2 regions of the Gluconobacter sp. R75690 genome follow, and region 2 is predicted to be linked to the other one. Evidence: predicted binding sites of a transcription regulator. Region 2 holds the regulator's gene; the other holds the start of a gene.
What was found. The regulator HrcA, encoded in region 2, represses chaperone genes, less so after heat shock. The targets are predictions, from matches to a motif close to GTTNGCACTCNCNNNNNGNGAGTGCNAAC.
Positions count from the first base shown of each region.

Region 1: groES (co-chaperone GroES) is a predicted target of HrcA. The motif match lies at 9,195-9,223, and genes of this name have one in related genera.

Region 1 covers NZ_JABCQB010000001.1:446,325-456,764, reverse strand. The annotation lists gene HKD27_RS02120 (lysine--tRNA ligase) at 1-1, opposite strand, end outside; gene HKD27_RS02115 (ATP-dependent DNA helicase) at 212-3,145, shown strand; gene HKD27_RS02110 (hypothetical protein) at 3,136-3,714, opposite strand; gene HKD27_RS02105 (TonB-dependent receptor domain-containing protein) at 3,877-6,855, opposite strand; gene groL (chaperonin GroEL) at 7,137-8,777, opposite strand; gene groES (co-chaperone GroES) at 8,828-9,118, opposite strand; gene HKD27_RS02090 (DUF4169 family protein) at 9,249-9,455, opposite strand; gene HKD27_RS02085 (dienelactone hydrolase family protein) at 9,498-10,223, shown strand; gene HKD27_RS02080 (hypothetical protein) at 10,357-10,440, shown strand, end outside.
Region 2 covers NZ_JABCQB010000007.1:146,699-157,138, reverse strand. The annotation lists gene HKD27_RS10365 (penicillin-binding protein 1A) at 40-2,700, opposite strand; gene hrcA (heat-inducible transcriptional repressor HrcA) at 2,804-3,874, opposite strand; gene rph (ribonuclease PH) at 3,957-4,679, shown strand; gene rdgB (RdgB/HAM1 family non-canonical purine NTP pyrophosphatase) at 4,679-5,284, shown strand; gene HKD27_RS10345 (hypothetical protein) at 5,466-6,830, shown strand; gene HKD27_RS10340 (cation:proton antiporter) at 7,334-8,557, shown strand; gene HKD27_RS10335 (amidohydrolase family protein) at 8,565-9,944, opposite strand; gene HKD27_RS10330 (ABC transporter ATP-binding protein) at 10,065-10,440, opposite strand, start outside.

The DNA of each region.
Region 1 (10,440 bases), on a different contig from region 2:
TGATTACCGGAAAAGGTAGGGAGACACCTCTTCCCGGTCAAGCAATACGACACATTCCGGTTTCAGTCTGACGGACCCTTTACATTACGAAACATTTCAGAGACTTTCATGCCCTTCCCAAGCCCTTGCAGACAGCCAGCTTTCACGTTCCGTTCGCAAAACCCGCAAAACATCCTCGCCGGATTTTCCCCTACCCGCTACACTGGCGACAATGCCCCGCGCCCCCACCTTTCTCTCGCCTTTCGACGCTCCGGCCCTCGTCGCCCGTCGCGGCCTGTCCTCGCTCCTGACACCGGACGGAGAACTGCTGGACCTCACGGCGGAAGAAACCCGCGAACGCCTCACCCAGCTTCCCCCGCCGCTTCTGGTCCACGGTCCCGCCGCCCTGCGCGCGCTGGATCTCTCCCCGCTGTCCCAGCCTGTGCCCTGGTTCGACCTGCTGGACCTCTTCCTGTTCGTCCGCCCCGCCACAACCGTCGCCCCCACCCCGCGCGGACTGGCCCTCGCCCTCGGCATCGAGCCGCCCGAAACCATCGGCGCGGACCTCCTCCCCGTCCTGTGCGAAACCCTGCTCGACGAACTGCGGCACAAGGCCGAAACACCCGAGGGCACACGCCTGCGCGCGCTGATGGTCCCCCTGACCCGCGCCGGCTGGGCCTGGAGCGGCGAAGTCACGGACGTTCTCGGAACCCCAAGAGACACAACAGGCGCCCATCCCTACGAAGCCATCCGCATCTGGAAACGCCTGCCCCGCTGGGAAGAAACCGCCCCCCGCCCCGCGCCCGGAAGCCAGCCCGTCTCGCCAAACGCCGCCCGCCAGCGCCTGCGCGAAATCCTTGGTGAAAATGCCGAGATCCGTCCCGGTCAGGCCGATTTCGCCTCCGTCGCCACCGCCGCTTTCGAACCGCGCGAAAGCATCGGCTCCCCCAATGTCGTCCTCGCCGAAGCCGGAACCGGCACGGGCAAGACGCTGGGCTACATCGCCCCCGCCAGCCTCTGGGCCGAACAGAATGACGGCGCCGTCTGGGTCAGCACCTACACCCGCCACCTCCAGCGCCAGATCGAACAGGAACTTCGTCGCCTCTACCCGGACGAAACCACCCTGCGTGACAAGGTCGTCGTCCGCAAAGGTCGCGAGAACTATCTGTGTCTGCTGAACATGGAAGACCTGCTTAACGTCGCCACCTCCCGCGGCCCTGACGGTTACGCCGCCCTGCTCCCCATGGCCCTGCTCGCCCGCTGGGCCGAAGCCAGCCGCGACGGCGACCTCATGGGCGGCGATCTCCCCGGCTGGTTCGGCGAACTCTTCGGTCACGGCACCCTGTTCGGCGTCGCCGACCGGCGCGGCGAGTGCATCCACGCCGCCTGCCCGCATTACCAGACCTGCTTCGTCGAACACGGCATCCGCCGCGCCCGTCAGGCCGATCTGGTCGTCGCCAATCACGCCCTCGTCCTCTCGCAGGCCGCCTGGGCCGCCCTCGCCCCACCCGGCCTGCCCGACGAAGACACCACACCCACCCGATACGTCTTCGATGAAGGCCATCACGTCCCGGACGCCGCCGACAGCGCCTTCGCCACGGCCCTGTCCGGCCTCGAAGCCGCCGAACTCCGCCGCTGGCTGCTCGGCGCCGAAGGCAGCCGCTCCCGCGCCCGGGGCCTGCAACGCCGCCTGGACGATCTGGTCGAACGCCTGCCGATGATCGACACGCCGCTTCAGGCCGCACTTCAGGCCGCCCGCGCCCTGCCCGCCCCCGGCTGGAGCACGCGCCTGCGCCCGCAGGCCGAGACCGGACAGGACCCGGACCTTCCCCCGCTCCCCGGCGAAACACCCTTGCTGATCCCCGAGGAGCCCACACCGGAAAACCCGTCCGAAGCCTTCCTGCGCGCTCTGGACCATCAACTTCGCGCACGCCAGACCAAGGACAGCCGCGACGGCTATATTTCGGCGGAATGTGACCTGCATCCCGTCAATGAGGATGTCGCCAGCGCCGCCGAAACCCTCAGCCGCGCCCTGACCCGCCTGCGCGATCCCATCAGGATGCTGGCCGACCGCCTCGCCGCACAGGTCGAGGACGATGCGGAAATGGACGCCCCGACCCGCCAGCGCATCGAGGCCATGATCCGCACCCTGCACCGCCGCGCCATCAGCCGCCTGTCCGGCTGGATCGGCATGCTGGACGCGCTTCAGACGCCCCCCGAACCCAACGTCACCCCGACATTCGTGGACTTCATCCGCACCGAACGCCTCCCCCGCACCCGCGCTACACAGGGCGACCATGACATCGGCCTGTACCGGCACTGGCTGGACCCGACCATTCCCTTCGTCTCAACGATCCAGACACCGGCCCACGGCCTGCTCATGACATCCGCCACCCTGCGGGACCAGACTGGCCACGGAGACGCCCAGAACGAGGCCAGTTGGCACGCCGCCGAGCTGCGTCTGGGCGCCACGCATTTCCTGAAACCGCCGATCCGCGCCTCGGTCATGAGCCCGTTCGACTACGCGACGCAGACGCGCGCCTATGTCATCACGGACGTCTCGGGCGAAATCCCGTCACTGGCACACGCTTTCCGCGCCCTGTTCGAAACCGCAGGCGGCGGCGCGCTCGGCCTCTTCACGGCTATCCGCCGCCTGCGCGAAGTCCATCGCCGCATCCACGAACCGCTGGAAACGCAGGGCTTTCCGCTCTACGCCCAGCATGTCGATGCGATGGACAACGCCACCCTCGTGGACGTCTTCCGCACCGAAACCCATAGCTGCCTGCTGGGAACGGACGCCATGCGCGATGGCGTGGACGTCCCCGGCGAAGCCCTGCGGATGGTCGTGTTCGAAAAGACCCCCTGGCCCCGCCCCGACATCCTGCACCGCGAACGCCGCCGCCTGCTGTCTGAAGGCCGCCCCGGCGATTACGATGACCGCATCACCCGCATGCGCCTGCGACAGGCTTTCGGCCGCCTGATCCGTCAGGGCACCGATCGCGGCGTCTTCGTCATGCTGGACCGCCGCATGCCCTCACGCCTGCTCTCCGCCTTCCCCGACGGCGTGGACGTCCGACGCATGCCACTGGCCGAAGCACTGGAAGACATCGCCCGCTTCCTGCGCCCCGAGGAACAGGAAAACGGACCGCCCCTCCTTCAGGGCTGACCCAGGGGCTGAACCGACTGCTGGGCCAGGCTGCGCATGCTGGTCGCCAGACGGTCGCGCAGCTGGTGCAACTCCTTTTCCTGCTCCTGCGCCCGCTCGGCCGCGAGCCTGTCATTCTGCGCCATTTCGCCCAGAGCCTGCGTCACCTTGTCCGCCGCCTGCGCCAGCGCTTCCATCTGCCGCGGGTCCACACCCCGACTGGAGGCCGTCGTCCGCGCCGCATCCAGCGCACCATCGGCCACGAGCCCAAGGATCTTGCGATCCGCCTCGTTCAGCGCATCGCGCGCCGTGGCAGCATTACGGCTGATGACCACGCCGCGAACCTCATGAGCAATCTCCGCCACGACCGCAGCGCCCTCACGCCGAAGCTCAAACACCCGCGTCTCGAACCGCAGGGAAAGCCCCTCGATCTCAACCGTCCGCTTCAGCCAGCCTCGGGCCCTGCGCGAGACAGCCGTCTGACGAGGAAACGCCTGCTCGCAGAACACAGAGAACTTCTCCAGAAAGCGCTCCCGGCTGCCCTCGGCTTCCCTGATCAGCGCCGCAAGATCGTCGATATTCCCGCTCATGAGCCCCTCTCCGAGATCCCTGTTACATTTCGACAGGTTTCAACCCCCGTCAATCAGTAAATTACGCCCCCGGAAAGTTCGCACAAAAAAAGCCCCCGACCACACGGGCCGGGGGCTCTTCAGGACCCCGAAAGGTCCAGGCCGTTTTTCAGACTGACAGGCTCAGAAGTTCAGACCGGCCTGCAGGAAGAAATAACGTCCCTGATAGAAGCTGCCATAGGTCGCGCCGGCGCTGTTATCCACGCCACTGGCCACGAAAGGAGGCTTCTTGTTGGTGATGTTGTTGATGCCGCTCTCGAAGTTCCACTTCTTCCAGCGATAGGCCAGCGTCAGATCCTGTTCAATCATCATCGGCGTCTTGTAACGGCCAGCCGTCGTGGAGTTCAAGAACTCGGACTGATCGTTCCAGCGCATACCGCCGATGAACTGCACCATATAGGTCGCCGTGAAGGCACCATGGGTCCAGCCGAATGTCGCATAGTCACGAACGCGCGGAATACCATAGGACGCATTGGCGTTGTTCGGACCACCGGCATACAGCAGCGCACCAGTGTAATTGGTGAACGCGCCACCCGGAACCAGCTGCTGCGTGTAGTTCAGCAGGTACTGGAAGTTGTTGGACACCGACAGGACGTCGTGACGAGCCACACGGATACGATAGTCGAAGTCGAAGTCCACACCGCTCTCATGCAGGGCACCCGTGTTCTGGTCCGTTGCTGAAACCGTGTTGATCTGGCCGTTGGACAGACGGTTCACGAGGTTGCACAGCGAGGCGTTGGTCCCGGTGTAGCAGCCATCCAGGATGTACTGCGTCGGAAGCGCACTGATCGTGTGGTTGACCGAGTAGTGCCAGAACTCACCCGAGATGGAGAGGTTCGGAATCCAGCGCGGCGTGATGATCGTACCGAACGTATAGGTCCGGCCCACTTCCGGCGCGAGATGTGCGTTACCGCCACCCAGCGTCGGAACCTGACCGGTGCCGGACTGATGGAACGTGGACGAGTTGATACCCTGCTTGGCACAGGTCGCAGCCACCGTTGCAGCAGCACCGCCATAGGTACCGACCTGAGCCGCATCGCACGGATCATTGGCAAGGTTGTAGCTCAGCGACTGGCCGCCATACAGCTCATAGACGTTCGGCTGACGATAGGACGTACCGATCGTACCGCGGAAACGGATGTCCTGCGTCGGAGCCCAGTTGATGGACGCCTTCCAGTTCTTTGCCGTATCCGACGTCGTGCTGTAACCGGACGCACGCCCCTGCACGTCAACCGTCAGATCCTTCGCAAGGAAGACGTTCTTCAGCAGCGTCGCCTTGGCTTCCGCATAACCTTCCGTCACGTCGAAGCCGCCGCTGGTCGGCAGAACCGTGTTGGTCAGGCTCTGGCCGCTGCTGATCAGTTCGTCAGGCGTGTTGGTCAGCTGCTCGCCACGATGCTCGAAACCCACCGCAATACCCAGATCGCCGCCGCCCTTCCAGGGCATCGTCGTCACGTGGTTGTTGTTGATGCGCAGGTTCCAGTCACGAAGCTGGTAATGCGAATGCGTGTTCGTATTGTAGTTGACGTAGGACGCTGCCTGACTGCCCATCGTCCCGAACGGATTGCTGCACCCGAAAGACGGGCAGACCGACGGGTTGTAGACCAGGGCACTCGTCGAGCTGGACGGGTCAACCTGCTGCAGACCATAGGCATTCAGCAGGTTCGTGTACGAACCCACGTTCTCCAGGTGATCCGTCGACATGTTGGAGCCATAGGTATACGACAGGTCGTAATCCCAGCCATAAGCAATGGCGCCGTTGATCCCCACCTTGGCCGTGACCGTATCGGTCGCATTCTCGTCGCGACGATCCCCAAGCTCCGTCAGACGCTTGGTAATGTCGACATCCTGACCGAAGGGATTGTTCGGATCGTTCGCCGGCACCGTCAGAACGGACGGCAGGGTGCTGGGAGGCACGGAACCGTCAAACGGCTCGGCCGCCATGTAGCTGGAGCTGGTCCGATGCGAGTACATCACATTGGAATACAGGTTGGCATGCCGGTTGAACTCGTAGTGGAAATCACCCGAGAGGCTGGCATCCTGAAGCTGGTTGATCAGGCTCTGGTGACGACCGTAATCATAACGGTTGTTCGTGCCCCAGTCGCTGACAGTCTTGCCGTCCGGTGCAACGGCAGCATTCAGCCCCGATGCGCTCTGGACATGCGTATAGTTGGAATAACCGGACCCGAAGGTCTCTCCACCCGAACCCACGGGGTTATCCGTCAGCTGCACCGGATTGGCCCAGCTGCGGTTACGCTGCAGGACGCCGCCCTGCGTCATGTACTGACCGAACAGCGTCAGGTTGCCCTTGTCATGATCGAAGTTCCAGCCCTTGTAGGCGGAAATCATGCCCGTATCGTTGTCGCCCTGCCCGGTGATGCCACCACGGATCGTGATGTTTCCGTCCGACAGATCATGACGCATCTTGATGTTGATGACGCCCGAGACGGCATCGGCACCGTAAAGCTCGGAACCGCCATCCTTCAGGATTTCGACGCTGGCAATCTGCTGGATCGGCAGCGCGTTCAGATCGATGCAGTTCGTCTGCCCGTTCAGCGTGGCGCGCTTGCCATCGATCAGGACGAGAACGCGGTTCGATCCCAGGTTACGGATGTCGGTGCAGGACGCACCACCCGTACCATTGGTTTCCGAGTTGTTCGTGCCCGTTCCGCCGATGGACGGAATACGTGCGAAGAAGTCGCTGAGCGTCGTGGCGCCCGTCTGCTGGATCTGCTTCGCCGTCACGATCTGGACGGGGTTGGCGTTCTGGTTGTTCGAGGAGGCCAGAGCCGATCCCGTAACAACCATGCGCTCGGTCCCACCCGAGACACCCTGCGATTCAAGCAGTGCGGCACGACGGCGGCTGGAGTAAGCCGGCGCGGTCGTGGCGACAGGAACGGCGACGGACGATGTGGTGGCAGGAGCCGCGACAGCGGCGGTCGTGCCCTTGGTAGCAGTCGTCGGAGTGGAAGCCTTGTGATGCACAACCTTGTGGGAACGGTGTTCCGGCTGCGTCGTGGAATCAGCGAAAGCCGTCCCGGACAGGGTCCCAACCCCGAGAATTGATGCACACAGCAACAAATGGCGACGAGATGTGTTCATCAAAGAACAAGATCCTTCAAAAGAATGATGGACCCTCTCTAAAGATGTCAGAGCGTTACTGTCACGAAAAATACATACCTGCCATGCTTTTACGGGGCACTTGAATGCAACATGTGTTCTCCACGCAACAGTTATACCCCGGCCCCGTTTTTTCGTTATCTTTCAGCAACTAAATAGGCAAAGAAAAAGCCTCTGACCCGCAGGCCAGAGGCTTTTTTGCAACATCTGGGGGCCCTCCCGGCCCCTTCCTTGGAAGGGACAGGAAAGGGACCGGACTTCGATCAGAAGTCCATGTCACCCATGCCGCCCATGCCACCCGGAGCGCCGGCCGGAGCCTTCTTCTCAGGACGCTCGGCAACCATGGCTTCCGTCGTGATCAGCAGACCGCCAACCGAAGCGGCGTCCTGCAGGGCCGTACGCACAACCTTGGTCGGATCGATGATACCGGCCGCAACCAGGTCCTTGTACTCACCCTTCTGGGCGTCGAAACCGAAGACATAGCCGTCGTTCTCAAGCACCTTGCCTGCGATGACCGCACCGTCTTCACCGGCGTTGAACGCGATCTGGCGCAGCGGAGCCTGCAGGGCCTTGCGGACGATCTCGCCACCAACGCGCTGGTCGTCGTTGTCGAAGGTCAGACCCTTCAGAGCGGAGGATGCGCGGGCCAGAGCCGTGCCACCACCCGGAACGATGCCTTCTTCAACGGCAGCGCGGGTTGCGTGCAGGGCATCGTCAACGCGATCCTTGCGCTCCTTCACCTCGACCTCGGTGCTGCCACCGACGCGGATGACGGCAACGCCACCAGCCAGCTTTGCCAGACGCTCCTGGAGCTTCTCGCGGTCGTAGTCAGACGTCGTTTCCTCGATCTGCGCACGGATCTGGTTACAACGGCCCTTGATGTCGTCGCTGTTGCCAGCGCCTTCGACGATCGTGGTGTTTTCCTTCTCGATGTGGATCTTCTTGGCGCGACCCAGCATTTCGAGCGTGACGGATTCCAGCTTGATCCCGATGTCTTCGGAGATCACCTGGCCGCCCGTCAGGATGGCGATGTCTTCCAGCATGGCCTTGCGACGGTCACCGAAGCCCGGAGCCTTGACGGCAGCGATCTTCAGACCGCCACGCAGCTTGTTCACGACCAGCGTGGCCAGTGCTTCGCCATCGACGTCTTCGGCAATGATCACCAGCGGACGGCCGGACTGAACAACGCTCTCGAGAAGCGGCAGCATCGGCTGAAGCGAGGAGAGCTTCTTTTCGTGGATCAGGATGTACGGGTTGTCGAGGTCAGCCGTCATCTTCTCCGGATTCGTCACGAAGTACGGGGAAATGTAGCCACGATCGAACTGCATGCCCTCGACAACGTCGAGCTCAGTGTGCAGGCCCTTGGCCTCTTCCACCGTGATGACACCTTCAGAACCGACCTTCTGCATCGCAGAAGCGATCATCTCTCCGATTTCGGTCTCGCCGTTAGCGGAAATCGTTCCGACCTGCGCGATCTCTTCCGGAGACGTGATCTTCTTCGTGTTGTTCTTCAGCTCTTCAACGACGACGCCGACAGCCTTGTCGATGCCGCGCTTGAGATCCATCGGGTTCATGCCAGCAGCAACAGCCTTGGCACCCTCACGGATGATGGCCTGGGCCAGCACGGTTGCAGTCGTGGTGCCGTCGCCTGCGATGTCGTTCGTCTTGGACGCGACTTCACGGACCATCTGGGCGCCCATGTTCTCGAACTTGTCAGCCAGTTCGATTTCCTTGGCAACCGACACACCGTCCTTGGTGATGCGCGGTGCGCCAAAGCTCTTGTCGAGAACAACGTTACGACCCTTCGGGCCCAGCGTCACCTTGACGGCATTTGCGAGGATATCAACGCCACGCAGCATACGCTCGCGGGCATCAGCGCCGAACTTTACGTCCTTGGCAGCCATAATTCTTACTCCTGAATGAGGTTCTTACGAGAGGAAACGGGGACGGCTGATCAGCCGATCACACCCATGATGTCGCTCTCTTTCATGATCAGCAGCTCTTCGCCGTCGATCTTGACCTCGGTGCCGGACCACTTGCCGAACAGCACCTTGTCACCGGCCTTGACGTCCAGAGCCACGATCTGGCCCTGCTCGTTGCGGGCACCCGGGCCGACAGAAACGACTTCGCCTTCGGTCGGCTTGTCCTTGGCGGTGTCAGGAATGATGATGCCGCCAGCGGTCTTCTCTTCGCCCGTCAGGCGACGGACCACCACGCGGTCATGAAGGGGACGAAACTTCGTCATGGATCGCTCCATTTATGGCCACACCCTTGTACAAAGCAGCGTGACCGGGTTGCTGCACTCAATGACTGCAGTGCATTTTGGCACTCTCACATGGAGAGTGCCAAAGACATAGTCGCCCCCACCCTCGGCGTCAAGGATTCTCGCTTTCGTCCGAAGAGGCTCCGGAAGAAAGTCTGCGCCCGTCCAAAAGCGCCTGCACCCGCTGTTTCTCAAGCGTTTCAGCCAGTTTCTGCCCCCTGGTCCGGCCATGCAGACGGCGGTTCGCATCGGCAACCTTCGCATCCTCTACGCTCTTGCGGCGTTTGCGTTCCCGACGGAGATTGATGACGTCGCTCATGGCTCATGGCCTTCCGGGCATTACAAGACTGGACACACAGACATGAAACACACTCCCTCGGACAAGAAAAACCCTGTTTCCGGCACGGAGGGTCACCTGACCAGCCTGACCGCATCCGATGGCCACAGCTTCAAGGCCTGGGAAACCGGCTCCGCGGAGTCGCCCTTTGCCGTCATCGTCGTGCAGGAAATTTTTGGCCTCACCACCCATATCCGCAATGTCTGCAATGACTTCGCGGCCGAAGGCTTCCATGTCCTGGCTCCGGCCGTCTTCGACCGCGTCAAACCCGACGTCATTCTGGAATACACGCAGGCCGGCGTGACCGAAGGTCTCGAACTGCGCAGCCAGATCCCGTCCGAAAAGACCCTCGCCGACATCGCCGCCTGCGCAAAAGCCCTACGCGACGCCGGCCATAAGAAAGTCGGCATCATCGGCTTCTGCTGGGGCGGTCTCCTCGCCTGGCTCACCGCCACCCGCACGCATGACGTGGACGCAGCCGTAAGCTGGTATGGCGGCAGCATCGGCAACCATGTCGAAACAGCACCGCACTGCCCGGTCGAACTGCATTTCGGCGGCGAGGATTCCTCCATCCCTCACACCGAAATCCAGAAAATCCGCGACGCCCGCCCCGAAGTCGAGGAATACGTCTACGATGACGCCGGTCACGGCTTCGGCTGCCCCGAGCGCCCGAGCTTCAACCGCGATGCCCGTGACCTCGCATGGTCCCGCAGCGTCGATTTCCTGAAAACCAATCTCGCACGGGACTGAAGCACACCCTCAGTACCATCGCCGGGAGCCGGCATCTCAAAGCGGTGACACAGACAGTCGCAAAACCGTGGAAGAGGTCTATAATAACGGCAATCCCGGCACACCCGGCGCCGGATCAGACAGGAGTTTCAAGATGAGCACCAATCCGCTCAAAGACGATCCCAGACGCGACGCCGCAATCCGCCACGAAGCGCGCCTCCTGTGGGAAGCCGACGGC
Region 2 (10,440 bases):
CGGCCTGTCACCGCCCCATTCGGTCTGTTCTGGTGCGTCTTAGTATAGGCCACCCACGCCAATGTCACCATCAGACGGAGCAGGTTTCTGGGCCTGTCCCGGAGCGGAAGCCGTGCCGCTTCCGGGGGCGGCTCCGGCCATTCCCCCACCCTGACCGGGTGTCTGGGCCATATCGCTTTCGGAATCCGAAATCACGCTGTCGGCACCCGTATCGGCGGCGGTCAGGGCTTCCGTGCCTGCACCGAAGCCATGCAGCTCCACGGAAGCGCCCGGAACCTGATCGGTCTTGAAGCCATCCACCGCGGAGATGCGTCCCGTATCGTAGCTGGCCAGCGTGATGCCGTCAGGCACCCGGAAATCCAGCTTCGGACGGCTGGCGAGGGCAACCTTCATGATCCGGTTCCAGATCGGGCCAGCCACGCGGCCGCCATCCGAATTGCGACCCAGCGTCTGAGGCGTGTCGAAACCGACCCAGACAACCGTGACGATATCGGGCGAGAAGCCGGCGAACCAGGCGTCATGGAAATCCTGACTGGTGCCCGTCTTTCCTGCGATAGGACGGTCAATGCCCACGCCTGCCATGCGGCCGGTCCCGCGGGCGATCACGTCCTGCATCATCTGCACGATCTGGAACGTGCTCTGCTCACTGGCAAGAACCGGCCGCACATCCGTCAGGGCCGGAACGGCCACGCTGCCCGGCGGTGGAGCCGCAGGCGTTGCGGAAGGGGGTGTGGGGGCTGTCACCGGGACTGGCGGCGTCGTGCCATCCGCGGGAGCAGGCAGTTCGGTAGGAGGAGCCTGCATGGCAGTGCCAAGCTTCAGGCCACCCGCCTGCCACAGAACAGTGCCAGCACGGTCCTGGATGTCGTCCACGAGGGTCGGGGTGACGATATGGCCGCCATTGGCGATCGTAGCGTAGGCCGCAGCCTCACGCATGACAGTCGTTTCGACAGCACCAAGAGCGGCAGGCAGCACATGGGGCATCTGCTCCACCAGACCGGCCCGGATAGCCGTATCGGCCACAGCCTTCATGCCGAGATGGGCGGCCACGCGGATCGTCACGAGGTTGCGGCTTTCGCGCAGCGCATCATGCAGCGTCGTGGGGCCCCAGTTGTCGTGTTCGTAGTTCTGAGGATGCCAGTCGCCATAAGAAACAGGCGAATCGTCGAAGCGCTCGGAGGGGGAAATCCCCTTTTCCATGGCAGCCAGATAGACGAACGGCTTGAAGGACGATCCAGGTTGACGCAGAGCCTGTGTCACACGGTTGAACTGACTTTCATGGAACGACCAGCCGCCAACCATCGCCAGAACGCGACCCGTGTGGACGTCCAGCGTGACAGCGGCACCTTCGACCTGCGGGATCTGGCGCAGCGCTGCGGAGCCGCCTTCCTGCGGTTCGATCATGATGACGTCACCGGCCCGAAGCGGATGCATCCGGCGCGCCCAGGCAATATCCGTCGCAAGAAGTGCGCCCTTGCGGGCCGTTCCTTCCTCGATCCAGCCCACATGCGTGCCGCCAGGCAGCACGACCGCCAGCCGCCATTCCCGCAGCATACCGCCCGGAGGCGTGACGTGATCGAGAACGCTTTCCCAGCCGTCATCCTGAATGTCCGGCAGGTTGCGCAGAGGCCCCCGCCAGCCGCCATGAACGCGGTCGTAATTCATCAGGCCTTCATGCAGAAGACGCGTCTCGGTGACCTGAAGGCTCTGGTCGAGGCTGGTATGGACTTCCAAACCGCCCTGCGCCGCGCGCTCCTGCCCATACTGGGCAATGAGCTGACGGCGGACTTCCTCGCCGAACCATTCAGAATCCGGCAAAGGGCCGAAACGCTGCTTCTGCTGCGGGACCAGAGGCTCCTGCTTTTCCTGATCAGCCTGCTGACGGGTCAGCACGCCGGCTTCGACCATCAGATCCAGCACGAGGTTGCGGCGCGCCATCGCGGCCTGCGGGTGCAGGAAGGGATTATAATTCGTCGGAGATTTGGGAAGAGCAGCCAGTGAGGCCGCCTCGGCATCATCAAGCTGATCAAGCGGCTTGTTGAAATAGCTCTGGGCGGCGGCAGCGACACCATAGGCGCCGTTCCCAAGATAGATGCCGTTCAGGTAGATTTCGAGAATCTTGTCCTTGGACAGCACCTGCTCCATTTTCATGGCGAGCAGGGCTTCCTTGATCTTGCGGTCGAAGCTCAGGACATTGCTGTTGAGCAGCATGACCTTCGCAACCTGCTGGGTAATGGTCGAAGCCCCCAGCGGACGGCGACCATGACGCGCGAAGATGTCCGTCAGGCCCGCACGGCCGATCGCCATGAAATCCACGCCGCCATGGGTGTAGAAATTATGGTCTTCGGTCGCGATGAAGGCATTCTTCACACGCTCGGGGATGGCGTTGATCGGCACGAAGATCCGGCGCTCGTTCGCCAGTTCCGCCATCAGCCGGTCATCGGAAGCATAGATGCGACTGACGGTCGGCGGCTGATAGGCGCGCAGGCTGTCCACGCTGGGCAGATCCGCTACCAGCTTGGCATAGGTCGTCCAGCCCAGAACTCCTGCCCCGGCAATCCCCACCAGCCCTACACCGGCGATGATCGCCAGCGACTGCCGATAGCGGCGGAAGCGTGGGGGACGGGGCGGCGTGGCGCCAGGACCCTGTGGATTGCCAGAGCCCCGGGGATTACGGGAGCGGAAGGAACGTCGCGTCATGGCCTCTGCATAGCATTGTTCCGCATCCGCCGTCGCCCCCGTCTAAAAGGGTCATTTCATGACAAAGATGCAGGGCTGAAAAAGGCGGAATTTCCGCATTCCATCACCCAAGCAGACGCCCGACCATCCGCGCGGTGTAGTCTACGACCGGCACGATCCGCCCGTAGTTCAGACGGGTTGGGCCGATCACGCCAATGGCACCCACGATCTTCTGGGCCTCGTTGCGGGCCGGGGCCACGATCATGGACACACCCGACATACCGAACATGCCACTTTCGCGCCCGATATAGATCCGCACCCCTTCGGACGCATCGGCCAGTTGCAGAAGCTGGAGCATGGTCTCTTGCGTCTCGAGATGATCGAACAGCATCCGGATGGTGGTCAGGCGTTCGATCTCGGTGATGTCAGCCAGCAGCTTCCCCTGCCCTTTCACGAACAGCGTCCCCCCATCCGCATCCCATGTCGCCAACCCGCTCTCGATCACGCTTGCAGTCAGCGCATCCAGTTCGTGACGGCTGGCATCCATTTCCGTCCGGACCCGTTCGCGAAGATTGCCGAGCGTCAGGTCCCCGAGACGGGAATTGAGGTAGTTCCCGGCCTCGACCAGCGCTGAAGGCGGAACACCGGGTGGCGTCTCAATAATGCGGTTCTCCACCTGCCCGTCAGAACCGACCAGAATAACCAGCACCCGCCCCGGACCCAGCGCCACGAACTCGATATGCTTGAGGGTCGCGTCCGATTTTGGCGCGAGAACCAGTCCGGCAGCCGAAGACAGGCCCGACAGCAGGGACGACGCTTCGGAAAGAATGTCCTGATAGGAGCGCCCATGGATATCGAGGCGGCTGTCAATGCTCGCGCGGTCTTCTTCCGTCAGGGAACTGAACTGGAGCAGACCATCCACGAACAGGCGCACGCCTTTTTCGGTAGGCAGCCGTCCGGCCGAGACATGGGGGCTGAACAGCAGTCCGGCACGGGCCAGTTCCGCCATGACATTGCGGATGGTAGCCGGGGACAGGCTGGGTTGCAGGCGCTGGGCGAGGGTCTGGCTGCCGATGGGTTCGCCGGTTTCAACATATTCCTCGACGATTTCCCGCAGGATCGCAGCTTCACGATCTCCCAGACCGTGGGGCATCGGGATGGAGGGGCGGAACAGGGGAGGCAGGGGTCGCATCATGGTAAAACCAACTGTCGGGGCTGGATGCCTTCACGTCAAACGCGGTAGAGGCGGCACATATTCTGCCACAGGATCTTTTTACATGACTGACACCGCAGGCAAGCGTCCTTCAGGACGTGCGCCGGACGAAAACCGCACTGTTTCGATCGAAACCGGCTTTGCCCACCACGCCGAGGGCTCGGCCCTCATCCGCGTCGGCGGGACGGAAGTCCTGTGCACGGCCACGATCGAAGACCGCGTGCCGCCCTTCCTGCGCAACAAGGGACAGGGCTGGATCACGGCGGAATACGGGATGCTCCCGCGCGCAACACACAGCCGGGGCCAGCGCGAGGCGGCCAAGGGCAAGCAGTCCGGCCGAACGCAGGAAATCCAGCGCCTGATCGCACGTTCGCTGCGCGCCTGCGTGGATCTGAAAAAAATCGGCGAGCGAACCATCACGCTCGACTGCGACGTGCTGAATGCGGATGGCGGAACGCGCTGTGCGTCCATTACAGGCGCCTGGGTGGCACTTTCCCTGGCGCTGAAAAAAGCCAAGCGGTCGCAGGCTCTGACGGCGCAGGTCGCGGCTGTCTCCTGCGGACTGACGGATGCCGGATCCGTGCTGGATCTGGATTACATCGAGGACAGCAGCGCGCAGGCCGATACGAATTTCGTCCTGACGGCGGATGGTGGCATCATCGAAATCCAGGGGACGGCCGAGGACAAGCCGTTTCAGGAAAGCGAATTCTTCGAACTTCTGCGGCTGGCAAAGCTCGGCACGGCCCGACTGTTCGAAGCCCAGAACAAGGCGCTGGAGACTGCATGATGCGTACACTTCCCCGTGGTTCAAAGATCGTGCTTGCCAGCCACAATGCCGGCAAGCTCCGCGAGTTCTCCACCCTGCTGGCCGAAAGCGGAATCACCGTAATCTCGGCCGCAGAACTGGATCTGCCCGAGCCGGAAGAAACGGAAGAGACCTTCACCGGCAATGCCGCCATCAAGGCACTGGCCGCAGCCCGGGCTTCCGGGCTACCCGCCCTGGCGGATGATTCCGGGTTCTGCGTTTCAGCGCTGGACAACCGTCCGGGCGTCTATTCCGCCCGCTGGGGCGGCCCGACCAAGGACATGCAGGTTGCGATGGCGCGCGTGCACCGGGAGATGGGCGATAATCCGGATCACCGGGCGTTTTTCGTCGCCGCACTCTGTCTGGCCTGGCCTGATGGCGAAACGCGGACCGTGCAGGGCGAATGTCACGGCACAGTCGTCTGGCCACCAAGAGGCGAACATGGACATGGGTATGACCCGATGTTCGTACCGGAGGGCGAAAGCCGGACGTTCGCGGAAATGACGGAAGCCGAAAAGAACGCCATCAGTCATCGCGGTCGGGCCTTGAGGGCATTCATAAACACCTGTTTGGAAGACAGTGTTTAATCCTTTTCCCTTCAGGGCGTTCCTGACTCAGCCTGTATCATAACTCCGATGTCATCGCTGAATACCTGCACGCCCCTAAATGAAGGATTCACCCTTTCATTCTTTATATACCCAAAAAAAACAGCTACATGGAAATCAAACACCCCCCGTTACGTTCTTTAATGCACGAGAATTAAATTCCATGAAAACGGCAATTCTTTTCAAGACTCATATATGGAACAATATTGTTGAGAAAAATTTTCTATTATGCAAAAAAAATAGCCATTCTTCAGATATATTCATTGTTATAGACTCCGAAACAGGAGACATAATTCCCAGGAATTATCAACTTGAGGAGAGAATATTTCTTGCCCCGTACTCAAGAATAGATGATATAGGACTTGAATATGGCATGGATGAAAAAAGATCTGGGTACTGGTATAATGGAGACTATCACCAGAATTTATTTATATTATCGCACCCCGGTTATGATTATATATGTACCATTGAAAATGATGTCGCCGTTCATGCACCATTAGATGATATATTTCTAAAAATGAATAGAAATAATTTAGACGTTATATATCATCCTCAAACTCAAGTAAATTCTCAATGGAGTCACCTGGAAGGTAGTGTAGGGTATACAGATATTGAAAAATACGTTCATAAAGGTCTCTTTTGTATCTCCTTTTTCTCTCAAAAGGCAGCTTTTTATATTTTGCGCCGCCGTTTGGAAATGTCCCATTTAAAACGAAAGAAGAATCTTTCTACATGGCCAATTGGCGAAAGTGTAATGATACATGAACCCCTACAAGCAGGCATGAATGTTGATAGCCTTATTAATTATTGTGACCATTTAGATATGTATGATTGGGCTCCATGCTATCTGGAATGCGAGGAACAAAATACAAAAGGAAAGACCTTCATTCACCCAGTAACGAATATTGATGGGAAATTTATTAACTCAAATTTTTATCAAGATTATCATTCCCTATTTTCAGAAAAAGAAGTAATAGAAGGAATTTCTCGCAAAAGAGCAAAAGTCATAAAAGATTTAGAAATATATAGTCGACTATTTAATTCCGTACACGTTCGCTGGTCTAAAGACCGTTGGGAGCCAATCTTGCAAGATGCAGAGCAGGTTCTTGACAATCGGTCTAAACGGATTATTGGAGGAAAAAATTATTTAAGCCATCACAATATTAACATTCAAACCAATCGCAATGTTGAACAAATCAGCGACATTTTCACTTCCACTCTTCCCAACTGGGACAATCAAAATGCAATACTCATACAGCCAAATGAAATTATAAACATATCCCTTGAATCAAATAACAAATCTCTTACTGCAATAATTGGAACAGAGCAACCCGAGGCATTAGACAATATATCTGCTTTTTTGCCTGACAGAACGCCATTAAATATTTCTTGTGAAGGAAATTGGAGAAAAATGTTTTTTTTCAGCTTTAATATTCCCTTCGGGGAAAAAATATTTCATGTAAAATCCATAAATAATAATCTATTACTACATTCAATGCGAGTGATTGATAATCCAATTGGCCTTTGACGGACGTCAATAAATAGATTCTGTTAACCAAAGGTCTTTGCGGATTGTGCTGAGTGCTCTTCGAAGACAGCCTTTCGCGGAGACCTATGGAGGTGCCGCAACCTGACGAGCGGCGGGTCGCAACCCGCTACGACAAGATTCTCGAATGTCTTCTTCTTAGGCATCTGCCTCGCAGCAACCGTTATGTTCTGGCTATGAGTCCTGAGCCTAAATCGTGACGGTCTGACGCCTGTCTTCTGACAGACAGTCCACTTTCATTTAGCCCCTCACAAAATTTACATCAGAATTTCAATAGAAAAAAATCTAATATTAAACAGTATTTATGGAAATGTTAGTCTCACACATTACCCCAAAAACCCTTTTATTAAAAAAATGACCATTATTTTAACATTATGTTTTAATTATTAAGAATTTTTATATTTTGTTGCTGTTTTGTTATTGGTTTTCGTTAAACCCATGTTTCGTGTTACCCTTCATACAATTGAAACAAAAAAGGGATCGTCATGGGGAATGTGACAGCGCTGTTTGCGGATGCATTTATATTTGTCCTTATTCCGTGGGGACTGTGGCAGCTGCTCAGACGCTCCATTCCGATTGCCATCCTGCCCATTCTGGTCGGCATTCTTCTGGCGGTCCTGCATTTTCCAGCCTCGACCATTGGTATTCCTTCGCTTTACGGCGATTACATCGGCTGGCTGGCCGTTCTGGTTCTGGCGTTCACGGCGGGACTGGAGATGTGGCAGAACCCCACCCACGCTCCCGAGGCCGCAAATCTGCCCTCCCCGACGCTGGGTCGTCTTCTGTGCGGCGCACTGGTAGCGCTGGGAATTCCGTTTGTTATCGGGACCATTCTGGTCAAGCTGTTCTTCCTGCCGCTGCATGGCTGGCAGGCACCCCATGGCAATGGCTGGATCGGAGCCATGTCGATCGGACTGTGCATTTCCGTCAGCGCGCTGCCGGTTCTGATCGGGATCGTGCGCGAACTGGAGCCCGTGTACCGTCCCGTGGGACAGCTTGCGCTGAAACTTGCGGTTGTAGACGATGCCGCGCTCTGGATCGGGCTGGCCATCCTGCAATTTGCAGCACGCGGACCTGACGCCCTGCATGGCTGGACCGGGTTCGAGGGGCTGGCTGTCCTGCTGTTGATCGGCATGGCCTTTCTCAGCAGCTGGGCCACGCGGAATCTGAAAAACCCGCCGATCTGGGTGATCTGGGCGGCCGTCCCAGCCTATCTCGCCGCAGGATCCTGGGCGAGCCATGAACTGGGGCTGCACGAGCTGATCGGCGCTTATTTCGCAGGAGCGCTCATGCCGCCACGCTGGGTGCGCCGCCTGCCGGTCGAAACGGTTGGCACGTTCTCGCTGATCTGGCTGGCTCCGATGTTCTTCGGCCATAGCGGCCTTCGGATCGACGGTGATGCGCTGACCTGGCCGTCGGTCATAGCCTCACTCCTGCTGGTGGTGATCGCCATCGTCACGAAGATCCTGGCCGTCTGGATCTTCCCGCCCGCACCGGGCCTGACGCACCGGCAGGCACTGGGGATCGGCTCGCTGTTGCAGTGCAAGGGGCTGATGGAAATCGTTGCAGCAACCATCCTGCATGCGCATGGCATGATTTCAGAGTTCGCTTTCGCATCCCTGATGGTTCTGGCTGTGATTTCCACGACCCTGACGGGACCGATGTTCCGGCTGGTGTCAGGGCGTTCCCGCCCCCAGACCGCCGGATAACCGTTCCTCAGTTCTTCAAACGCACGGGACCGTGGCTTACAAGCACGCCCCGCTGCCAGACCTGATCGATCTGGTCCACGGCACCAATATTTTCATCAGCATTGCCGTTCACGACCAGCAGATCCGCCCGACGACCCGGCGCAATCACACCACGATCGGACAGATGCAGCAGAGCCGCAGCATTGCCCGTCGCCAGACTGATGGCCTGCACGGGCGACAGTCCAGCCTGCACGGTCAGGTAAAGCTCACGATGCTCGGCAAAGCCGGGAATACGAGTGGGAGCAGCGCCGGAATCCGTACCAAAACCGACTTTCACGCCCGCACGATACAGAACGGCAAGGTTCTTCTGATTAACGGACAGCGCATAATGCGAGGCCTTGGTCAGAGGCTTGGCCATCGTCTCGGCACGCCATTTCGGATCGGTGAACTCGCGGCGCAGGGCTGGATCGATACCCGCCAGCACGAACGGATTGGAGAGCAATTCAGGCTGCTCGGCATAAAGATAGTTCGCTTCATCCAGATCCAGCGTCGCGATATACCACGTTCCCTGACGGAGCATTGCGGCGATCAGATCATGATCAACAGGCTGGTCCCGCACGCCATGGGCAAGGATATCCGCCTTCGAAGCAACGATAGCCTTCGCGACCGCAAGATCATGGATATGGACCGCAACCCGCGTGCCATGCTGATGCGCTTCGTCAATGACAGCCTGATAGATGGCCGGAGGCAGCATCGGATAAGTCTTGCCATCGGGGACGTCATTGCGGAAATCGTCCACCCACAGCTTCACCAGATCCGTATGCTCCGCGATCATCTGGTCCACATCCTTGCGGGCCTCTTCGGGTGTGGTGGGGCGGAAGACCTGATCAGGACCGATCCCCTTGACCATGGCTGCCGGGGGCACACCATCAGGCGCACCAATGCCTTGGTCCACGCCATACAGATCCGCACCCGGATTGCGGCCGTCATGCTGCTCCTGACGCAGCGTATCAAAAAGCGGGGAGCGGTTCAGGCCCAGCGCCGTGACCGTCAGGACGCCGTAATCGGAATACTGCTTCAGGGCCGCAAGAATATTGGCACGGGTATAGTTATCGCGACTAGCCCCCGTTCCTTTCACAAGCCCGACATGGACGTGATCGCTGATGAGGGCGGGCATAAGCGTCTTGCCCGTCAGATCCACATGTCGCGCCTTGGCCGGAGCAGGAATGCCGACAGAAATGATGGTGCCATTATCAATAACCACCGTCGCGTCCGGCTGTGCCAGGGCGCCCGTTCCATCGATCAGCCGCGCATGCTCAAACGCTACCGGTTCGGCCATCGCGCTCCCTGCACTCAGGGCGGCAGGTGTTGCAAGCAGCAGGGCGGCGAAAGCGGAACGGATGGTCATGCGGCGGTCTCCTGTGTGGCTCCCGTCGGGCATGCATCGTCCGGCCGGGAAAACCCAGTACGAAGGAAACGCTGCCGGACATGAAAGGATGCAAAAACTCCCTCCCTTTCCGCTCCCGTATCAGGCTTCCAGGGACTGAAGCTCAAACAGGCGCCGGTAGATCCCGCCTTCCCGCTCGATCAGCGCGGCATGGGTCCCGTCTTCCTTCAGTTCGCCCTGACTGAAGACCAGAATGCGATCCAGCTCCATGACAGTGGAAAGACGATGCGCCACGACGATGACCGTCCGGTTCTGCATGAGACGGCGCATGGCGTCCTGCACGAGGGATTCGGACTCGGAATCGAGGCTGGACGTCGCTTCGTCAAAGATCAGGATGGGGGCGTCAGCCAGGAAGGCCCGGGCGATGGCGACACGCTGGCGCTCGCCTCCCGAGAGCTTCACGCCACGCTCCCCGACCATGGTTTCGTAACCCTCGGGCAGACGCTCGATGAACGGC